Regions from separate parts of the Neobacillus canaveralius genome, predicted to be linked through region 3. Evidence: riboswitches for the same ligand, from Rfam matches in the RefSeq annotation. Region 3 holds a riboswitch; each other region holds the start of a gene.
What was found. A riboswitch is a leader RNA that binds a small molecule or an ion and turns the genes downstream of it on or off. The one in region 3 is predicted to bind thiamine pyrophosphate.
Positions count from the first base shown of each region.

Region 1: it holds a riboswitch for thiamine pyrophosphate, as region 3 does, so the genes downstream of both, thiM (hydroxyethylthiazole kinase) here and thiT (energy-coupled thiamine transporter ThiT) in region 3, are expected to answer to the same signal.
Region 2: it holds a riboswitch for thiamine pyrophosphate, as region 3 does, so the genes downstream of both, thiW (energy coupling factor transporter S component ThiW) here and thiT (energy-coupled thiamine transporter ThiT) in region 3, are expected to answer to the same signal.
Region 4: it holds a riboswitch for thiamine pyrophosphate, as region 3 does, so the genes downstream of both, thiC (phosphomethylpyrimidine synthase ThiC) here and thiT (energy-coupled thiamine transporter ThiT) in region 3, are expected to answer to the same signal.

Region 1 covers NZ_JBDFLL010000001.1:3,223,882-3,227,988, reverse strand. The annotation lists gene ABC255_RS16210 (Na+/H+ antiporter NhaC family protein) at 1-180, shown strand, start outside; gene ABC255_RS16205 (HAD-IA family hydrolase) at 322-888, opposite strand; gene ABC255_RS16200 (Gfo/Idh/MocA family protein) at 1,319-2,455, shown strand; TPP riboswitch at 2,720-2,831, shown strand; gene thiM (hydroxyethylthiazole kinase) at 2,934-3,740, shown strand; gene thiD (bifunctional hydroxymethylpyrimidine kinase/phosphomethylpyrimidine kinase) at 3,753-4,107, shown strand, end outside.
Region 2 covers NZ_JBDFLL010000001.1:3,219,454-3,223,560, reverse strand. The annotation lists gene thiD (bifunctional hydroxymethylpyrimidine kinase/phosphomethylpyrimidine kinase) at 1-134, shown strand, start outside; gene thiE (thiamine phosphate synthase) at 140-805, shown strand; TPP riboswitch at 966-1,073, shown strand; gene thiW (energy coupling factor transporter S component ThiW) at 1,151-1,660, shown strand; gene ABC255_RS16175 (LuxE/PaaK family acyltransferase) at 1,676-2,761, shown strand; gene ABC255_RS16170 (acyl-CoA reductase) at 2,758-4,107, shown strand, end outside.
Region 3 covers NZ_JBDFLL010000001.1:4,907,361-4,911,467, reverse strand. The annotation lists gene ABC255_RS24080 (MerR family transcriptional regulator) at 1-311, opposite strand, end outside; gene ABC255_RS24075 (histidine kinase N-terminal domain-containing protein) at 500-1,633, opposite strand; TPP riboswitch at 1,833-1,939, shown strand; gene thiT (energy-coupled thiamine transporter ThiT) at 2,069-2,644, shown strand; gene ABC255_RS24065 (FeoA family protein) at 2,776-3,006, shown strand; gene feoB (ferrous iron transport protein B) at 3,007-4,107, shown strand, end outside.
Region 4 covers NZ_JBDFLL010000001.1:5,781,892-5,785,998, reverse strand. The annotation lists gene ligA (NAD-dependent DNA ligase LigA) at 1-105, shown strand, start outside; gene ABC255_RS28120 (CamS family sex pheromone protein) at 120-1,286, shown strand; gene thiC (phosphomethylpyrimidine synthase ThiC) at 1,402-3,186, opposite strand; TPP riboswitch at 3,328-3,442, opposite strand; gene pruA (L-glutamate gamma-semialdehyde dehydrogenase) at 3,697-4,107, shown strand, end outside.

The DNA of each region.
Region 1 (4,107 bases), 1.7 Mb from region 3:
TATGATTTTATTGCGCAGCTATCACTAACACAGGTGAGCAGCGGTATGATTTATTGCATGATGCTTTTCCTGGTTCTATTGTTCTCAATCATAACAGGGTGGGGCCGTCAATTTGAAGGCTCAGAAGGGAAACCGGTTAGCAGTCCGCAAGAAAATACAAACCAAAGTGTAGTAATGTAGAGGGGCGCACTAGCACCTTATATGTTGCCAAATACACTCTGGAAGCGTAGAAAAAGTCATACTTCTGAAGTAAACAAAAAGAGCTCATTCGTGTGAGCTCTTTTTGTTATAGACTTAGATGGACGATTCTACAGGCTTTTATTATTTTAGTACTAAAGGAATGAATTCAGCATAGTTATCAAGGTGAAAATCTGCTTCGATGTTACGATTTTGAAAAGAAACTGTTTTAATTCCAAGTTGTCTAGCCGGAAGTAAATCCAATTTCCGATCACCCACGACCAAGTCGATGTCATATTTTTTCAATACAAATTCATAAGAAGAGGGATGAGGTTTTCTGTTGAATCCTTGTTCTTCAACAGAAACAATCTCTGTAAAGTATTTGGATAATCCAAATTTCCCAAGCAGATAGTCGGCCGACTCTCTATCACGATGGGTTACAATAATATTATTATCAACCGCTGCTAAAACCTCAATTAAATGGTCAAAAGGCTTACTCTCTTTTGAGTATTGAATATCTAACTGCTTATACTCGGCCCGTCTGTCTTCATCAATCCCATAATGTTTAAAAGCCGTTTTCGAATCAATTTTCAGCCATCGCAACACCTCATCGCGATCAAGGTCACGCTGACTTAACGTAACAAAACCCTCTACCAGTGCAGGATATGTATCAAAAAGTGTGCCATCAAAATCCCATAATATGTTCAACATTTGTCCCTCATTTCAAAAAATAATCTTTAAAAGTATTACTTTATCATTTTATTAACTATAAAACCAGGGAAGTCCTGTAGCGTTGGCTGGAAATTAAAGGTTGAAGTAGAAAATTATGGGTATAAGGTAGGTAGAACAAATAAGGAGAATGACATATTTACAGATAATTCTAAAAATAATAACATTAAAATGTAATCGATTTCAAAAAGTTTGCTATCTTTATACCTTTGACTACAGGTAACCTCTGTTATTAAAAATTTCTTTAATAATGAAGTGCTGCAACTAAATGTAATCGATTACATTTTTAGCAAGATACTTAAAGTGGAGAAGTTAAATAGTTTTGAAGGGAGGAGTACATAACACTAGAGTTGGTACAAAGTTTATGAAGTGATTGTAGTAGTTTTTAGACAATGAGGAGGAGTATATGGCTATGAAGAGAATATTATGTGTTTTCATTTCGACGGTTTTATTGACAGTACTTATTGCAGGTACTATTAATCCTGATGTGCCTTCTGCAGCACAAAATAATACAAAAGTACGTCTTGCGCTTGTGGGCGCTTGGCATGTACATACAAAAATGTTTATTGAAAAAATAGCTAAACAATCGGCTGGAAAAGTTGAATGGGTAGCGGTTTGGGACCATGATGCTGAACGTGGTAAGAAATATGCAGAAATGCTAGGTGTTCCTTATGAAGCTGATTATCAAAATATCCTGGATAATGAAAACATAGATGCGGTTATGATTGAAGCCGAAACTAATTTACACAAAGATCTTATCGTTCGCGCTGCAAATGCAAATAAGCATGTTTTCACAGACAAGGTAGTAACCCCTACTGTTAAAGATGGTTTAAGTGTAAAAAAGGCAATAGAAGAAAATGGTGTAAAACTAGTAGTCTCACATGAATCCTTGCCTATTGGATCCTATCAATATGCAAAGAAATTGGTTGACGAAGGAAGTCTTGGTGATATTGTTGCCATTAATTTTAGGCGCGCACATGGCATGGCCAAAACGAATAATCTGCCTGAAACCTGGTATGACAAAGATGTAGCAGGAGGCGGGGCCTTAATTGACCTAGGGGTACATGGTATGTCTATGCTTACTTATCTGGCAGGAACACCAACGAAAGTTTCGTCTTTTATGGAAAACTGGACAGATAGAGAAGTGGAAGATAGTGCAACAATCATGCTGGAGTTTGAAAATAATGCTATCGGTACGGCGCATACGAATATGGTTACAAGCATAATGGAAAATTCATTAGAAGTAATCGGAACAGATGGTATCCTAGTAGTCTTAGGAGTGGAAGGTAAAGAATCTGTTTATCTAAATTCAAAACATATTTCGGGGATGGAAACAGGAATGAATTTAATTGATCCGACTGTGTATGCATCGGATGGTTTAGTTCCAATAAACTTATTTATTGACTTTGTTCTAGATGAGTCCAACAAGGATCAGTATTTACCTGGATTTGATATTGATACTGCCCTAACGGTTGTCGGAATTGCAGAAGCTGCATATAAGTCCGCCAAAACAGGTGGAAGCGCAGTGAAATTTAAAAAATCTTGGTAAAAGCTTATTAAAAGACACAAGAATTGACGTATGAATTGGCATACGTCTTTTTCTTTATTTATTAGGATCCGCACTTATCGGTTGGGTGATCAGGTTATGCACCCGAACTGATAAATAAACGGAAATATTCCGCTTATTTTACTTTTGCTGGTTACTCGATCAAGGACACAACATCTTATTTAAAGATTCTAGCTAAATAATATCGGTATAAAATACTTTACATATGGTAACCAGTAGACTAACATAGAAAATAACTTAATACGATTTAACTACTAGGGGTGCTCTGAATTTGGGGCTGAGAGAAAAACTTTACGTTTTTTAACCCTTCGGACCTGATCTGGATTATACCAGCGTAGGAAAGTAGCCATGTGAAATTACCTTTTTCTCTAACTATTACGCCAGGTCCTATTTTGATGGATCTGGCTTTTTTATGTTTAGAAGACTAATAGGGTCATTGAATAAAGATGGGGGTGTTGTGATGAATCATCACGATTTTAGTTCTATTTTACAAAGGGTAAGAGAAGAAAATCCGCTCGTACATAATATTACAAATGTGGTCGTCACCAATTTTACCGCAAATGGTCTTTTAGCACTTGGGGCTTCACCCGTAATGGCTTATGCTCCAGAAGAAGTAGCGGATATGGTAAGAATTTCACGTGCTCTTGTTCTGAATATCGGAACATTAAACAAGGACGTGGTGAGCTCGATGATCTTAGCTGGAAAAACAGCTAATGAGCTAGGGATCCCGGTGATCTTTGACCCAGTTGGAGCCGGTGCTACGCTGTTCCGCACGGAAATGGCACAAAAAATAATCGAAGAAGTAAAAGTATCTGTTATTCGCGGAAATGCTGCTGAAGTCGCCAATGTTCTGGGGGAAAAGTGGGAGATTAAGGGAGTGGATGGTGGTGGACATCAAGGAAGTAATGTCACATTGGCCGTAACCGCGGCACAAAAGTTGAATACCACAATTGTGATTACTGGAAAAGACGATGTGCTGACAGATGGGAAGACGACGTACTTGGTTTCGAATGGTCATCCTCTGTTAACAAAAGTAACAGGAACTGGCTGTCTCCTAACCTCTGTAATTGGAGCCTTCGCAGGAGTGGAAAAGGACCTACTGCTTGCTGGATTATCGGCGTTAACCTTTTATGGTATTGCAGCAGAAAAAGCATTCGAAAAGGTCGGTGAAATGGGACCTGGCAGTTTTCAAATTGATTTTTTAAATCAACTATCACTCGTTTCTTCTGAGGATATACATCAATTCGCGTTATACAAACAACTATAGGGAGTGGGCATAATGAAAAAAGCATTAACGATTGCTGGTTCTGATAGCGGCGGTGGTGCAGGTATTCAGGCGGATTTAAAGACTTTTCAAGAGTTAGATGTTTTCGGAATGTCAGCACTGACAGCAGTTACGGCACAAAATACTTTGGGGGTTCAAGCCGTATATCCGATGTCAGCAGAAGCAGTTAGCACACAAATCGAATCGATTGGTGAAGATATGGGTACAGACGCTGTTAAGACAGGAATGCTGTTTAATGCAGAAATCATCAAAGCCGTTTCTGAAAAAATAGAATTCTACAACTTGAAAAATGTCGTGGTTGATCCCGTGATGATTGCAAAGGGCGGGGCGTCACTGTTGCAATTAGAGG
Region 2 (4,107 bases), 1.7 Mb from region 3:
GTGTTTATGAAGCTGTATCAAAAGCGAAGCATTTTATCCAGGCTGCGATCGAAGATCAACTGCTGATTGGTCAAGGTCATGGACCAACCAATCATTGGGCATATCGAAAAAGAATTGTAGCAATAGGAAGGTGACCAGCATGAATATTCACAATAGTGATTCATTACGAAATACATTGAAAGTTTACTTTATTATGGGCAGTCCCAACTGCAAGGACAATCCAGCACAGGTTTTGCAGGAAGCGATTAAAGGGGGAATAACTCTTTTTCAATTCCGTGAAAAAGGTATCGGGGCTTTAACAGGGGATGCAAAGGTTGAACTGGCCAAGGAACTTCAGCAAATTTGCAGGGAGCAGCAAATATCCTTTATTATCAATGACGATATTAATTTGGCTATTGCACTCAACTCGGACGGAGTTCATATCGGGCAGGAAGATGATCCGGTAGGGGAAGTCAGAAAGAAGGTTGGCCATGATAAAATCATTGGAGTTTCAGTACATAGTTACGAAGAGGCAATGACTGCATTAGAGGGAGGAGCCGATTATTTTGGAATCGGACCCGTTTTTCCGACAAAAACAAAAGAAGACGCCAAACCTTCAAACGGGACCAAGTTAATTGAGGAATTGCGAGACAGAGAAGTATATATTCCGATTGTGGGAATTGGCGGAATAACTGCGGAAAACGCAGGATCTGTTATCCAAGCTGGAGCGGATGGAGTATCAGTCATTACCGCGATTAGCCATGCAGAATCTGTTACAAAAGCAGCTGAACATTTAAGAAAAAGTGTCTTAAATCAAAGGTCTTGATCTATCAAGATTCATGGATTTATGTTGGTAAAGTTGAAAAAACTTTATTCGTGCCCTAAAGCAAATATATGTGGTTTGCGGTAACGATAAGCAATACTCGAAACCGTATCGTGTAAGAATTAAGTAATTTAACATCGGAACAATTTCTATTAAAATTTCATACTAGCACTGGGGGAGCCGAAACTGGCTGAGATTAGACTTGTAAAGGTCTTAAACCCCTGAACCTGATCTGGGTAGTACCAGCGTAGGGAAGTGAATGATACATCCATTAACTGTGAACCATAATGGTAGTATTTAAAACGGTAATCCCCCAGTGCTCATTAAAAACTTGGAGGGCTTTTTTTTATGAGAAAAACACACAAACTCACATTAACAGCGATGATGATTGCGATTGGCACACTCTCGAGTAATTTATTGTTTATTCCGGTTGGGTTCACTAAAGTGTTTCCGATTCAGCATTTCTTGAATGTTTTGTCTGCCGTCCTACTTGGACCTGTTTATGCTGTTGCGCAGGCACTTTGTGTCTCAATCCTGCGCAATATCATGGGAACTGGATCAGTCTTTGCATTTCCAGGCAGTATGGTGGGTGCCTTGTTGGCCGGGCTTCTTTTTATGAAAACAAGAAAGATTTATATGGCCTTTTTCGGTGAGGTTATTGGAACGGGCATTCTTGGCGCGATTCTCTGCTACCCAATCGCCACTCTATTAATGGGGCAGGAAGCAGCAGTGTTTGGCTTTATTCCGTTATTTATATTCAGCTCGATTGCGGGTGCACTGATTGGGGCCATTATCCTATCAGTCTTTTTAAAAAAGAAGGTTGCTGTATTTACTCCAAACGGAACAACATTGAAATAGAAAGGAAGTATCACCATGGAACAGCAGCAAATCATAGACCAACTACTTACTATTCTGCAATCAGATTCACTTTCAGAAGGTGAATTTAATCAAAATGCCTTGCAATTATTTGCCTATCAGTTCACAAATAACCTTCCATATCGGAAGTACTGTCAGCAAAAAGGCAAAACCATCCGGACTGTGAAATCATGGAAGGATATTCCCGCGGTGCCAATTAACGCTTTTAAGGAAGTAGCATTAACCTGTACGCCTCCAGAACAAGCAGAAAGGTATTTTATGACAAGCGGTACCACACAAGGTGTCAAGGGGAAGCACTATCATCCGACCTTACAAGTATGGAATCTATCAATGAAAACCTATTTTAAACAGCGGTTTATGAAAGAAACGGAAAAAATCCGCATGGGCATTCTGTTCCCGACTGAGGAAGAAATGCCTAATTCCTCATTGGCTCGTTATTTAAACCTTGCTAAACAGGAGTTTGGTACAGAGGAGAGTCACTATCTATTAGGTGAAAATGGGATTGACATTAAAAGGTTGATTCAAGAATTGGAACATGCTGAACATTCAGGTGAGCCTTATGCATTGTTAGGGGCTTCATTTAGTTTTGTTCATCTGTTTACAGAACTAGAAAAAGCGGGTCGCCGCTTTCAATTGCCGCCTAGAAGTAAGATCTTAGATACTGGTGGATTTAAGAATCAGTCAAAAGAATGGGAACTGGATGATTTTTACCAGGAGTTATCGAGCGTACTAGGTGTTCCAAGAAAGGATTGTATCAACATGTATGGTATGACGGAGTTAAGTTCACAGCTCTATGATTCTGGTAATGAACAGGTTCCATCTGTTAAGTCCGGACCACATTGGCTAAAAACGAGAATTATACATCCGTTTACAGGTGAGGAAGTGGCTGAGGGGGAACGTGGGGTTATTGTCCATTGTGATCTCGCAAACTTCAATTCTGTCACGACTATTTTGACCGAAGACTTAGGCGTGAAAGTTGGTGAGGGGTTCCTTCTTTTAGGCAGGGTGCAAGGAACAGAGGCAAAGGGCTGTTCACTTGCGGTTGAGGAATTTATCCATGCTGCAACGGGACCAAGAGTATGAGAGAAAGAGTTGGATACCTTCCCAATGTCGAGGAAGAAATCATAGAAACCAAGATACTTAGCTTTGCCAGAAAAGGTGAGACACTTGAATTAGAGGCGCCACTTCTTACTATAAAGCAAATGCAACAGGTAACAGAAAAGGTTAAAAGAGCCAGTGCAGAAGTATTAAAAAACATGAGTATTACAGAGATTATTTCAATCATCGACACCGCCATTGAAGTGTTGCTCGACCGAAATTCTAATTACCGGAAAAAAGCCGAAAGGTTACTGCCAATTGTAACTGGGTACGATGAAGAAATGATTCGACTGGGACTTACATCTTTTTTAAAAAAGTTCCGCAAACATGAGCTGCAGCGCTTCGTGGTTGAGGACTTAGGAAATCCTCTGCTGCTCGATGATTTTCAGCCCCGTGTAAAAAAAGGTTATTCGAAAGCAGTGGGACCGGAATTGATTCTCCATGTATGGGCTGGAAATGTACCCGCGCTCCCCTTATGGAGTCTCATTTCAGGGTTATTGGTTAAGTCTGGCAACATTGGCAAAGTATCGAGTGCAGAGCCGCTGTTTGCAGGCTGGTTTGCACAGGTACTTGTCGAGGTGGCTCCGCAATTAAAAGACTGCCTAGCGGTTGTCTGGTGGAAGGGTGGAGATGAGGCACGAGAAAAGGAGATTTTTAGATATTCAGATGTAGTGGTCGGCTATGGAAGTAATCAGTCGCTAGAATCCATGAGTCATAGAATTCCAGCCACAACTCGCTTTCTGCCATTCGGTCATAAAGTCAGTTTCGGGTTGATTAGCAATTCGGCTCTGGACTCACGGAAAGCATTAACCAGTGCTCATCATGCGGCATTTGATATCATCCAATTTGACCAGCAGGGTTGTTATTCCCCACATATCTTTTATGTTCAAAAAGGTGGAAATGTATCACCATTTGAGTTCGCGCAGTATCTAGCGCAGGAACTGGAAAGTTTTCAAAAACGATTCCCTAGGCGCACTCTTTCATTAGATGAAATGACGGCAAGCATCCATTGGCGTAACAAAGAAGAAGTATCTTCTTTTACAAATACTACTAAACATGTATTTGGTCAAACTGACAATCATTGGACCGTTGTTTATGAAGAGGGTGCGGTGTTCTCCCCAACTTGTTCGAATCGTGCAGTCAAAGTCATTGCTTTTGAGGAGATAAGAGAAATCTTGCCAGATATTCAACCCTATCGAAATTACTTACAAAGTGTAGGTGTGGCAGCTGCTCCAAAGGAACTTTTTCGGTGGGCTGAATTGTTGGGGAATGTTGGTGTAACAAGAGTAACTGCTCTAGGCAAGATGACTTCGCCTGAATCAGGCTGGCAT
Region 3 (4,107 bases):
TTTTCAACTATTGGAATTAAATCAAATAAATCATTCTGCAGCTGCTGTATTTGCTGTGCAACTGCATTTACATGTTTTTCCACTTCTGAATCACGAATTGTTTTGTCCTTCTTCATATCTAGTTTTCTTTTAATCTCGTCAAGAGGATAGTGCAAACTCTTACATTCTTCAATAAATTTTAAATCCTGTAAGGATTCATCAGAGTATATTCGGTAATTAGATTTGGATCGTTCTGCACTTAGTAAACCAATTGATGTGTAATAATCAATTGTGCGTTTAGAGACCATTGCAATTTCTGCTAATTCACCGATACGATAAACAGCCCCATCAAATCACCTCGGTAATCTAAATTTTAAAATAATTATAGTAAATTACAACTGTACAGTCAAACGTTCTGGTTTGTATAATTGGTTGGTATAAACATTTTATGAAAAAAGTCTTGTCCTTATGAATCGGAAAATTATAAATTTTCAGAAAAGAAAATAGAAAATAACGTCTCCTATAAAGGAGACGCAGCAAGGGGTAATTTAATTGTAAATACGGTTAGGTCAGGAGTTGAAAGGCAGGTTAATTCACCTTTATGTTTTTCAATAATTTCTTTGCAAACGAATAGGCCAAGACCAGTACCTAGTTTTTTTGTTGTGAAAAAAGGCTCAAAAATGGTCTTTCTCAATTCAGCAGGAATCATTGGTCCATTATTAGAAATAGATAAAACAACATGTGAATTATTTTCTATATTACATTTTATCTCAATCGTTGGGTTCGGTATTCTGTGATGGTTTAACACGTCAATGGCATTGAAAATAATATTAATGAAGACTTGTCTCATTTCATCTGCATATCCATAAAGGGTGATCTCATCGACGATGTCCTTTTTAATTTTCACCTTACCGTCTAAAATACTTGGGTAGAGGAAATTTAAAACTTCATCAATTAATTTATTCTGATTAAATTGTTCCTTTTCCTTTCCAATTAATTCTTTTTTAGACAAAAGAAGAAATTGTGAGATTCGGAAATTAAGTTGATCCAACTCACTTGAGATAATATCGAGATATTTCATTTCTGGGTAGTCTGCCTTAAGAAGCTGAATAAAACCTTGTATCGAAGTCAGTGGGTTTCTAAATTCATGGATAAAACTTGAAGTCATTTGCCCTAGAAGGGTTAAACGGTCTTGATGAGTGGAATCAATAAACATTGTTTTTTCTTCAATAATTTTGTTTTTAGCTTCTGTATAATGAGTTACAGCGTAATATAGAAATTTATCAAAGCAGAAATTTATCTTGTTAATGGATTCTTGAAGATCTGCCCATACTAGACCTGACTTACTTAAGTAACTATATAAAACAGACCTGCCAAGATTAACATTGTAAACAAAGTCGCCAATATTGATATTAGCTAATGCTCTTTCTTCGGAAATTTCTAACGCATACTTTTGAATAGTTTCTAGGAGTTCTTCTTCAGTCATCGTATGCATATTTAATACTATATTAAAAATGGCTATTCCATTAAGACTTATTTTTTCTTTATAGGGATCTCCTTTAGAGATAACAATGGAATTTTCCCATTCATGAAGTAATTCCCCTTTATTCTTATTAAAAAAAGCTATTAAATCCATATGTAATTCAGATAACATCACAGTTTCCTCCTAAGACAATGCCGAACTGATTAAATTAAATTCGTGATAATAGCCGGAAATCCCTTTAAATAAATATAGGTAAATTTTATCAATTTTTATCCGTAATTTGATTGTTTATCTAATTATAACATGAATGGAAGTTTATCCTTGTAAAAGTCCTATAAAAATAGTATATTCGTGTATGAACATAATTAAATATTTCCACAGGGGGAGCTGCTTTTGGTGGCTGAGAGTGAACGTTCGAGTTCTGACCCTATGAACCTGTTAGTTAACACTAGCGTAGGGATGTGGTTTGCCGAATATTAATGTAAAGCAATGCAGACAATCCTTATATGTCCTGCATTGCTTTTTTGTTTATATGGCGCCATATTAAATTTTCAGTATAAACTTTCGAACGTTCTCCAAAATACAAACAAATTAGGGGGAACATGTATGGAGAAAAAGCGTAATAACACATTATTCTTGGTTGAAGTTGCTGTATTTTCGGCACTAGCTTATTTACTGGATTTGGTTTCAGGATTGTTGTCATTGAAAATATGGCCGCAAGGAGGGTCCATTTCTATTGCGATGGTTCCCATTTTCATAATGTCATTTCGCTGGGGAGTAAAAGGTGGAATCTTGTCTGGATTTTTACTAGGATTACTTCAGTTTATCCTTGGTTTTTCACAAATTTATACACTTCTACAAGGAATTATTGATTATGCTATTGCCTTCTCAGTAGTTGGTTTAGCAGGTGTTTTTGCTTCACAACTGAAAGATTCTCTTTCCCATAACAATAGGAAAAAATGGGTCACATTTGTGTTATTGGGAACATTTTTAGGGAGTGCATTAAGATATCTTGCACATGTAATATCAGGAATTGTGTTCTTTGGTGAATACGCACCTGAGGGTCAGCCAGCAGCAGTGTATTCTCTTTTATACAATGGTACGTATATGCTCCCAAGCTTTATCGTGTGTGCGATTATTGTTATCCTTGTCATCACTGCAGCACCAAAAAAAATGATATAAGTTAAAAAATAGAAAAGTCTGTGACTTTTCTATTTTTTTTTCGAACTTTTGTCACAAAATCAGCCATTTTTCAATGGTAAAATAATGATATAAATAAAGATAATCATTCTCAATTAACCTATGTAAGGGTGATGGTGATGTTCGGTTCGTTTAAAGTAGGAGATAAAGGAAAAATCATAGATATATCCAAAGTTGGTCGAATGGTGCAAAGACGGTTGTTGGACCTGGGAATAACAGAAGGTTCTGAGGTTTGTATTAAATGCGTCATGCCATTTGGGGGGCCAGTCATGATCGAATCATGTGGACAATGCGTCGGTCTTCGTCGTAAAGAAGCTCGCTTAATAGAAGTGGAGAGAGTTTAAATGGAAATCGCACTTATTGGAAACCCGAATACTGGAAAAACTTCATTGTTTAATAATCTTACTGGTTCCTATGAGTATGTTGGAAACTGGAGTGGTGTTACAGTTGAAAAGAAGGTTGGAGTTTTCAAGAATAATCTAGGAAGATTAATTGATTTGCCAGGGGTTTATTCACTCAATCCATTATCAAGGGACGAAGGGGTAGTTACTACCTTTTTCTTAGAGGAACCTGTAGACAGGCTGCTTAATATTTTGGATGCCTCTCAATTAGAACGTAATTTGCATTTAACATTACAATTGCTTGAATATGAAAAACCTGCACTAATCGGTTTAAATATGGTGGATGTCGCGGCCAATCGAGGTATACATATTGATACCGAAAAGTTATCACAGATTTTAGGCGTACCTGTTGTTCCTGTCGTGGCGAGAAGTGGTAAAGGCTGCGACCGGTTAATAGAGGTTATTTCAACCAGTTCAAGTCATTCTAAGGTAAAAAAACATGTTTATTATGGAAAAGCAGTCGAAGACGCTATCACTAAAATAAGTATTGAGATGATCGGTAAAACCGATCATTCACCTAGATGGCTTGCTCTTCAATTATTTGAGGGGAATGAATACGTGAAAAAGTTCCTTTCTGACATAATAGAACCTGCGAAACTTGAATCATACCTTTCTCAATTGGAGTCCTTGTTAATTCAAGAAAATGTTTATGTAAAATCGCTGGCAAACTTTATTTACTTGAAGAGAAAAGAGGTTATTGAAAAGATACTTGAAACCTCTGTTCGGAAGGTAAGTACAGTTGTACCAATGTCAGAGAAGATTGATGCCATCGTCACGAATCGCTATTTAGGAATGCCGATCTTCTTAATTTGTATGTATTTGATGTTTATGTTGACCTTTGATTGGCTGGGAACTCCATTGTCAGATATTCTGGATGGAATCTTAACAGGACCTGTAACAACAGGTGCAGAAAAATTCCTTGGAGCTATTCATGCCTCAGATTTCATACATGCATTAATTATTGAAGGATTAATTGCCGGTGTCGGCGGAGTCCTTGTTTTTGTTCCACAGATATTTATTCTTTTCTTTTTTATATCGTTATTA
Region 4 (4,107 bases), 870 kb from region 3:
CTTGTTATTGCTGGTGAAGATGCTGGTTCGAAGCTTACTAAGGCCGAGGAGCTGGGAATTGAAGTGTGGGACGAGGAGAAGCTTTTAGTAGAATTAAATAAATAAGAGGTGTAATCAAAGTGAAAAAACTTTCATTGCTCGCTCTTTCCCTTTTCTTACTGCTTAGTGGATGTGCACCGAACTTTCAAAAGCAGGAGAATGTTGTCAAGACAAAAGAAGAGGCGGATGAGAAAGCAATTATTCCGAAATATAATATTTCCGACAACTATTATCGGACTATTTTACCGTTTGAACCTGGGGAAGCACGCGGATTGATAGTTGGAAATATTAATACTAGATATGACATTAATGAATTTGAAACAGGATTGATGAGGATTGCTCAGCATCAATTCGACCCCAAAACCTACTTGTTCCGTGAAGGACAGGAGTTAAAACGTAATAACGTTAGATTGTGGTTGAACCGAAAATTCACACCCGCACAATTAAGTGCAGAGGGTTTAAAAGAAGAAGAAAACATTGGTTTAAACCCGCTTATGGAGGACGCTGCAGATTTTCAGCAAGGGAATAATAATAGTCCTATTTATTTAGCCCACATCTTAGAGCATGATTATCTCATTAAAGGAGATAACGATACGGTCAAATTGGGTGGTGTCGTGATTGGCCTAGCACTAAATTCTGTCCATTATTTTCGTACTGCAGTAGGTGAACCCTACTTTGAGCGGAAGATTGAGTTTGCTGAAATGGAACGGGAAGGGAAAAAGATTGCCGAAGAGGTCCTTAAACGTCTGCGGACCATGAAGAATTTAAAGGATGTTCCGATTACCATTGCATTATTTGAACAGCAAAGCAAATCATCTGTGGTGCCTGGAACCTTTTTCACCTATACCAATGTCGATAAAGGAAGCTCCACAATTAATTCATGGGAGCCAGTGGCTGAAAAGTATTTCCTATTTCCATCGACTGAGGCACAAGAGGCACACCGTGATGATGTAACTGCATTTTTAAATTTTAAGCAGGATGTGGAAGAGTATTTTCCAAACTTTAATGGTGTAATTGGCCGAGCCTTCTATATTGGTGATCAATTTACTGATTTGGATATCACTATTCCGATTCAGTTCTATGGAAAATCCGAGGCAATTGGGTTTACTCAATATGTAACAGGGCTTGTTCTTGAGCATTTTCCAAATTATATATCGGTTTCGGTAAGTGTTACATCCGTTGACGGACCAGAGGCATTAATCGTCCGTAAAGCAAATGAGGCCGAACCGTTTGTGCATATTTATTAACCTAGCGGAAATTATTTAAATTTAAAAAATCTTTATTAATAAAGGACAATACATATTTTATATGACTAATATGTATTGTCCTTTTGATTATTATTTGCACAGCACTTCAAGAAAGTTACTGATAAATGTTACCCCCAGATTGTTTAAACTCTGTAGCTTTTTCCTTCATACCCTTTTCGATAGCTTCATTCGCATCAAGCTTGTTTTCCTTCGCGTAATTACGAATATCTTGAGAGATTCTCATGCTACAAAACTTTGGTCCACACATTGAACAGAAATGTGCCGTTTTTGCACCTTCTGCAGGTAACGTCTCATCATGATATTCCAAAGCTCGTTCAGGATCTAATGATAAATTAAACTGATCTCTCCAACGGAATTCGAAACGAGCTTTTGATAAGGCATCATCCCTTTTGTATGCCCCTGGATGTCCTTTTGCTAAATCAGCAGCATGTGCAGCTATTTTATAAGTTATAACACCTTCACGTACATCATCCCGGTTTGGTAAACCTAAATGTTCTTTTGGCGTTACATAACAAAGCATAGCCGTACCATACCAACCAATCATGGCTGCACCAATCGCAGATGTAATATGATCATAGCCAGGAGCTATGTCAGTTGTAAGTGGACCTAGAGTATAGAAGGGAGCTTCCTTACAAACCTCAAGTTGTTTGTCCATGTTTTCTTTTATAAGGTGCATAGGTACGTGTCCTGGACCTTCAACCATTACCTGTACATCATGCTCCCAAGCAATTTTTGTTAATTCTCCAAGAGTATCTAATTCCGCAAATTGTGCTTCATCATTGGCATCAGCAATTGAACCAGGACGTAGACCATCTCCTAAGGAGAATGCAACATCATAAGTTTTCATAATCTCACAGATTTCTTCAAAGTGAGTATATAAAAAGTTTTCTTTATGGTGGTGAAGACACCATTGTGCCATAATAGATCCACCTCGAGATACAATACCTGTTAAACGCTTTGCTGTTAACGGAACATATCGCAAAAGAACACCAGCGTGAATGGTGAAATAATCCACGCCTTGCTCCGCTTGTTCAATTAAGGTATCACGATAAACCTCCCATGTTAGATCTTCGGCAATACCATTTACTTTTTCAAGTGCTTGGTAGATAGGAACGGTTCCTACAGGAACAGCTGAATTGCGAATTATCCATTCCCTTGTTGTATGAATGTTTTTACCTGTTGATAGGTCCATAATATTATCAGCACCCCACCGTGTGGCCCATGTCATTTTTTCGACCTCTTCTTCGATGGACGATGAAACAGCAGAATTCCCAATATTTGCATTGATTTTAACATGGAAATTCCTTCCTATAATCATAGGCTCTGCCTCTGGATGATTGATATTGGATGGAATAATTGCCCGCCCTCTTGCAACTTCTTCACGCACAAATTCAGGTTTCATATTTTCCCTTAATGCGATAAATTCCATCTCAGGTGTGATGATGCCCTTCCTTGCATAATGCAGCTGTGTGACATTTCTCCCTTTTTTTGCACGTAATGGTTTACGCTTTAAACCTGGGAAAACGTTATGATTAGCACGAGGATCTTTCTTATCCTTATACCCATTGTCTTCAGCCTTAATTTCTCTTCCTTCATATTCCTCCACATCCCCTCGTTCATGAATCCATGAGCTTCGAAGAGCGGGAAGGCCTTTTGTAATATCTACTGAATAATCAGCATCCGTATATGGCCCACTTGTATCATAGACCCGAATTGGCGGATTTTCTTCTTCACCAAAGTTGCCTGTTGTAGGACTAAGTTCAATTTCCCGCATTGGTACCTGGATATCGGGTCTTGAGCCTTCAATATAAACCTTTTTACTACCTGAAAAGCTAGACATAATGGAAATGCGTTTTTCGTTTAATGAAGTTGTTGACATAAAGTAAATCTCTCCCTGTTTTTAAAATTAAAGGTCGAGATCTAGAACAAAACGAGTGGATGAAAAGTAATGAAGTACATAAAAAAAGCCGAGTCCAAAAAGGATGGACCGGCTTTGTATGTAGAAGTTTATTCAATACATGATGACTTTTTCTAACTTCCCCACGCTAGTATGATCTAGATCAGGTCCAAAGGGTCAAGAAACTTTAACGTGTTTCTCTCTCAGCCCACCTCATTGGACTCCCCTAGTTATTTCTATTCAATTTGGTTTTAGTATACATGAGTCTTAAGTAAAATAAAAGGAATATTAAAAAAAATATAAAAAACGGTTGATTAAAAGACCGTATTTTAATTGGAGATAGTTTCCTCCTCTAATTATAGTAAGGTTAACGTAACGCCAGGTCTTTTTTGCCCAAATATGCTTTAATGGCTATCCGTTGATACGTGTAAAAGAAACATGTTAGAATGAACGAGGATATAATGTTTTTTAATACATAGGAGGTTTTGAGACATGGTACAACCATATAAGCATGAACCATTCACAGACTTTACAATTGAAGAAAACCGTCAAGCCTATCTCAACGGGATAAAAACAGTTGAAGGTTATTTAGGCACAGATTATCCACTAGTAATCGGCGGCGAAAAAATTACAACAGAAGATAAAATTGTTTCTTATAATCCCTCAAATAAAGACGAAATAATTGGAAGCGTTTCAAAAGCTAGCAGAGATCTTGCGGAACAAGCAATGCAGGCAGCCGTTGAAGCATTCAAAACGTGGAAAAAAGTGAAAGCCGAAGTCCGTGCAGATGTATTATTTAAAGCTGCGACGATTATTCGTCGCCGTAAGCATGAGTTCTCTGCTCTTTTAACAAAAGAAGCAGGTAAACCATGGAAAGAATCGGATGCAGATACTGCAGAAGCG